One region of the Sporosarcina newyorkensis genome, then DNA from elsewhere that is predicted to be linked to it. Evidence: a T-box and tRNA genes for the amino acid it is inferred to sense, from the RefSeq annotation. Region 1 holds a T-box; the other holds one or more tRNA genes.
The links. A T-box is a leader RNA that pairs with one kind of tRNA and senses whether it is charged. The one in region 1 lies ahead of B5D59_RS02895 (valine--tRNA ligase), so its partner is inferred to be a tRNA-Val.

Region 2: it has a tRNA-Val gene. The T-box ahead of B5D59_RS02895 (valine--tRNA ligase) is inferred to sense a tRNA for this amino acid. The anticodon was not compared.

The regions. Positions count from the first base shown of each region.
Region 1 is NZ_FUYJ01000001.1:531,542-534,728, forward strand. It holds gene B5D59_RS02895 (valine--tRNA ligase) at 1-1,818, opposite strand, end outside; T-box leader at 1,873-2,093, opposite strand; gene B5D59_RS02905 (hypothetical protein) at 2,314-2,955, opposite strand.
Region 2 is NZ_FUYJ01000002.1:506,389-509,575, forward strand. It holds gene B5D59_RS06680 (TRAP transporter permease) at 1-860, shown strand, start outside; gene B5D59_RS18165 (hypothetical protein) at 1,218-1,367, shown strand; tRNA gene B5D59_RS06685 (tRNA-Val) at 1,555-1,627, shown strand; gene B5D59_RS06690 (RluA family pseudouridine synthase) at 1,830-2,744, shown strand; gene B5D59_RS06695 (LysE family translocator) at 2,991-3,187, opposite strand, start outside.

The sequences.
Region 1 (3,187 bases):
AACAGATTTTTCCCCTGTCAGGTCGATTTCTTCGTATTTCATTCCATCCATATTCATCAATGCAAATCGAGATGCGTTCCAAATCTTATTGGCAAAATTCCAGATTGCTTCGACTTTTTCAGTGGAGTAACGTAAATCCTGTCCTGGTGAAGAACCCGTCGCCAAGAAATAGCGCAATGCATCTGCACCGTATTGATCGATAACGTCCATTGGATCGACGCCGTTACCAAGGGATTTAGACATTTTCCGTCCATCTTCCGCACGTACGAGTCCATGGATCAAAACATCCTTGAATGGACGTTCTCCCGTGAATTCTAGAGCTTGGAAAATCATGCGAGACACCCAAAAGAAGATAATATCATATCCTGTAACTAGGGCAGCGTTCGGGTAATATTTCTTGAACTCTTCGCTGTCGACGTCCGGCCACCCCATTGTCGAGAACGGCCATAGAGCGGAAGAGAACCAAGTATCGAGCACATCGTTGTCCTGTGTCCAATTGTCCGCATCAGCCGGCGCTTCCTGACCAACGTATACTTCACCTGTCGTCTTATGATACCAAGCCGGAATTCGATGTCCCCACCAAAGCTGACGTGAAATACACCAGTCGTGGATGTTTTCCATCCAGTTCAAATAGGTCTTTTCAAAACGTTCCGGAACAAATTGAACTTTTTCTTCTTCATTTTTCTGTAATTTGACCGCTTCTTCTGCTAGCGGCTGCATCTTGACGAACCATTGTGTCGATAAATACGGCTCTACGACCGCTCCACTTCGCTCAGAATGTCCAACCGAATGCATATGATCTTCTATTTTGAATAAAACTTCCATCTCCTGCAAATCCTTGACGATTTGCTTGCGGCACTCAAAGCGATCCATGCCTTCATACTTACCCGCCAGTTTATTCATCGTACCGTCTTCGTTCATCACAAGCACTCTTGGCAAGTTATGACGATTCCCCACTTCGAAGTCGTTCGGATCATGGGCAGGTGTAATTTTCACCGCACCGCTTCCGAAGTCCATTTCGACATAGTCGTCCGCTACGATCGGAATTTCACGGTCAACAATTGGCAACTTGACCATTTTCCCGATCAAATGCTGATAACGCTCATCATCTGGATGGACCGCAACCGCCGTATCTCCAAGCATCGTTTCAGGACGCGTTGTTGCGATTTCGATATGTCCTGTGCCATCCGTCAATGGGTAACGCATATGATAGAATGCGCCCTGAACGTCTTTATGGATAACTTCAATATCAGATAACGCAGTTTTAGTGGCAGGATCCCAGTTGATAATATACTCACCGCGATAAATCAATCCTTTTTTATACAGCTTGACGAACACTTCACGAACAGCTTTAGAAAGCCCTTCATCTAATGTGAATCGCTCACGTGAATAATCCAGTGCCAGTCCTAGCTTTGCCCATTGTGCACGGATGTGGTCGGCGTATTCTTCCTTCCACTTCCATGTTTCCTGTACGAACTTTTCACGCCCTAGATCATAGCGCGATACACCTTCTGAACGAAGCTTTTCTTCTACTTTCGCTTGTGTCGCGATGCCTGCATGGTCCATTCCAGGCAACCATAATGCATCGTAACCTTGCATACGCTTCATTCGAATGAGCATATCCTGTAACGTCGTATCCCAAGCGTGCCCCAAATGAAGTCTGCCTGTAACATTCGGCGGCGGGATGACAATCGTGTACGGTTCTTTCTCACTTGTCACATCGGCTTCAAAGTAGTTTCCTTTCAACCACCAGTCGTAGCGTCCGTTTTCCACTGCTTGCGGATCGTATTTTGTCGGCATCGTTAGTTCATCTGTCATTTCAGTTCCTCCTTAAGGTAAAAAAAGGGATACAAAAAGCCCCGTCCATCCCGGTTAAAGGACGAAGGAGCTCGTGGTACCACCTTTATTTATGAACGCTAAAAAAAGCATGCATCTTAATGAATCAGTAACGGCTTTCACCGGTTCCTGCTACTCGTTTTTCACAGAAACTGCTCATAGGGGACTTTCCATCTGTAGTTTACAGGTACGTTCCACCTATCGTACCCTCTCTAGAGAAAACTTTGCACATGTACTTTCCTATTCTTCGCATCTTTATCCTTATCACCCATTATTATATGGGAAGGATGCCATAACCGTCAAGTTTTACTTTAGACAAACAAGAAAGGAGGGTGTGCATTGCGAAAAGGATATAATCCATATTTGCTGCCACCTTGGCTTCGGAAGACAAGGTTTTATTGCAAAGGAGTCATATTTCCGCTCACTGTGTTTCAATTAATCCGTTTGCTGATCGTGCCAACGACCGGGGATTTTTTACTATTCTGTCTCCTCGCTAGTCTGTCGTTCTGCTTCTACAAAAATATTATTTGAATGGAAGATCTTTCTCGTCACATCGTCATCCAATTCGGCGATGTATAAGAGAAAGTCTTCCATTTCTTTTTCGACGTTTTCAACTGCTTTATCCGCGTTGGCTAAAAACTCTAAATGGGAAGTTGATTCAATTGCTGTTTGTACAGGCTTCTTCGATTCAACCGCTATCTCTTCTACAATCTCCTCTTGTGCCTCAGCTATTTCCTGTAAATTTACAGACCATTCCAAACGCAGACCACCGTCTTCAAGCTGCGCAGCACGCACTCCTTCCACATTCAATTCAAGAGGACCCGCAATATCGCCGGGTAAGTCCACATTTAACGGCACCGCATATTCAAAGTAACCTGCACCGTTCTCCACTTCTACATCATCAATTACCAATCGATCCTCAGCAGACAATTCTACAAGCTTGTCTTGGTCAAATGTAACATTCGCTGCAATATGATAGATCCCTTGCAATCGGATCGCTTCCTCCGTACGGTCTTCCGTGTAGCCAGGTGTTACTTTCACTTCAACTGCTTCCGAAAAAGCACCATATTCAGTAGGAAAATAAAACGTTTCATTCAACGTCCATTGATGATTAGTCAATCCGCTTCACTCCTTTTCTTAACTCAGGCTACTATATGAAGCAAACGAAAAGAATAGAAGTACTACCAGCGAAAAAAGTAGTATAAATCATTGAGAACGCACCAAACCTAGTGAGAACCGAACCAATTCACCACCGTACCGCACCAAAGCCGCAGGCAACCGAACCAAAGCTCAATCAATCCGAGCGAAAACCCTATCACACCGCACCAATCCCACTTCGCCTCACGGAAAA
Region 2 (3,187 bases), on a different contig from region 1:
TCGGAATTCCGACAATGAAAGCAGCACTATTAGGTATCGTGTTAACAATTGTTGTCAGTGCGATCAGTAAAGATACGAGAATTGGTATCCGGGATATGATTCATGCACTGGTAGACGGTGCACGAACTGCATTGGCTGTTGCGGCAGCGACAGCGTGCGCGGGTATTATCGTTGGAGTTGTAGTGAAGACCGGGCTGGGATTAAGTTTAGCGACAGGCTTGATTTCAGCTGCAGGCGGTAACATCTTCTTAACATTGTTCTTTACTATGTTAGCAGCGATCATTTTAGGTATGGGATCGCCAACTACAGCGAACTATGTTATTACATCTACAATTGCAGCGCCAGCCATTATTACATTGTTGATGCTGGATGCGCCTCCAGGGGCAGCTGTGCCGATTGTAGTCGCCGTTTCTGCACATTTATTCGTATTCTATTTCGGAATTATTGCGGATATCACTCCGCCGGTTGCACTTGCTGCTTTTGCTGCCTCCGGAATTTCAGGCGGGGATCCCATTAAGACAGGTGTCACCTCTGCTAAATTGGCGATCGCGGCCTTCATTATTCCGTATATGTTTGTATTCAATCCAGCGATGTTAATGTTAGATTCCAGCATACTGGAGATTGTCTGGGTAACGTTTACCGCCATTGTCGGTATGGTAGCAATCGGCGCAGGAATGATCGGTTATTGGTATCTTAAATTGAACTGGATCATGCGAATCCTGACGGTAGGAACTGGTTTGTTGTTGATTTATCCAGAAACTATGACGGATATGGTCGGTTTAGGGATGTTCGTGGTTTTATTGGTGCTTCAATTGATTTCTAAGAAAAAGATTGATTCATCACAACTTGCTTCAAATTAATCTAGTAAGACTTGTCTACTCCTGTAAAACTGGGCAGACAAGTCTTTTTATTTCTTAATAATAGTAGTCATTCATATTGAAGAGGTTGTGTGGAAAGTACTATTACTTTAGAAAAATTGAACTGCCGATAATCTAGTAATGACGTGTTGCTAGATAGAATGATTAGTCCGATTCATGTGTGTGTTAAAATGTCAAGACTCCAAAGGTCTATAATATAAAGAATTGATTTTGGACTAATTACGCAGTTTTGCCAAGGACGGTTATGTCTATACTACATATAAGCAAATCAATCACAAATGTTGATGTACATACAACGATTATGGATTTTGACTAAAACGTAAAAGGAGTGGAAATACTATGCAATCACAAGATATTTGGTTTGAAAATTTATTTGAGGGACACTTGGCACATGGATTCAATAAGGAACGTATCGGTGAACTTGATCATGAAGAATTTCTGTATTTTGATAACGATCAAGTGGAAGAATCAGTAAATCAAATGCAGTAGATGGAAGGAGAGTCTCAACTGGCCATTTTAAAAGTGTTCCACAAAAATCGGTAATTTTTCTTCTTGATAAGAAAAATTACCGATTTTAAATTTTCCTATTTACAATATGCGAAGATGATGCTATTATAATATTTGTGCTTATCCAAGAGAACTTATTTGCGATAGTATGCACATCTTAGTTCTATTCGATTCCTTAGCTCAGCTGGGAGAGCGCCACCTTGACAGGGTGGAGGTCGCTGGTTCGAGCCCAGTAGGAATCATAGGTGCCAAACCTAAGTTAAAGTCCGTCGGAACACGGTTCTTTAACACCAAGAGACCCTATTAGGCCGGATGCCTAGGGGTCTTTTTTGTGTTTAAATCGATTTAAAATAGGTTTACTTTATTTTTCTTTAATACAGTAACAGCTTGAACGTACAAGTCCAGAGACCGTGGTGTATTATTTACATACTAGAACCTAATTAGATGAGTAGGAGGTATTTTTTGTTGAAAAGAAAACCAGAAGCATTTAGCAAAACGGAATATACTGTTCAGGAACAGATCGAGTTATTGCCATTTTTATTGAAAGTACTGTCAAAAACCAGTCGTAATTCGGTTAAATCGATTCTAACCCGTGGCCAAGTTATGGTGGATGGGCAAATGATGAGGCAACATAATTACTCATTGCAAATTGGTCAGAAGGTTGAAATTCAAAGTAACCAAGTGGCTCTAAACATCTCGAAATTAGTAGGCGTAACAATTTTACATGAAGATGAAGATATAATAGTGATCAATAAAGAAGCGGGTATCCTTTCTGTTGCTTCCAAACGAGAAAGGGAGATGACTGCATATCGACAAGTTACGGACTATGTCCGAAGCAGTGATGTTAGAAATAGAATTTTTGTAGTGCATAGACTTGATAAAGATACATCAGGTGTCATGATGTTTGCCAAAAATGAAAAAACACAACAAACTCTGCAAAATACATGGAGTGAGTCAGTAAAAGAGCGCATGTACACTGCGCTTGTACAAGGAAAGGTGAAAAGTGAATCGGGTACCATCACATCCTGGTTGACTGAAAATAGCGCGTTCAAAGTATATTCAAGTCCGATTGATAATGGTGGTCAGCATGCAATTACACATTATAAAAGAATTCAGTCGAACAAAAAGTGTTCGTTGTTGGAAGTTCTCCTTGAAACGGGGCGAAAAAATCAAATCCGCGTGCATATGGAGGAATTAGGTCACCCTGTTCTTGGTGACAAAAAGTATGGCTCTACAAGTAATCCGCTACGCAGACTGGGGCTTCATGCGACAGCATTGTCCTTTCTACACCCGCGAACCGGTGAATTGGTACGATTTGAAGCAGAAGTACCTGCGATGTTTATCACACGATCTAAGTAAGATCAGTAGGAATTATAGGAGTCAAACCTGCGTTAAAGACCTTCAGAACACTATTCTATAACACATAGAGATCCTAATGGCGGATGCCTAAGGGTCTCTTTTTTTATGTTTAGTGACCCATTTTAAAGCAAACCATTGAACGTATCCCTCGCCCTTCATTAACCTTCTTATTTTTGAAGTATGAAGCGAAAAAAAACCGTTTGGATAATCCAAACGGTGATTTAAAATATAGAAATTAGCGGAAGGTTAAAGTGCGGTTCTCACGCCAAAACTTGCTAAGAGTACACCGGTTGACTTTTGAAAAGCCGTAAGAAACTTAGAATTACCTAACCACTTTCTAGAGAGATCTATTAGATGAATAATAACTAAAAACCATACCACTGCGATTACGGTAGCGATCAACCCTAAAACGATTAGTTGTTGATTTACGCTTCCTGTTAAAT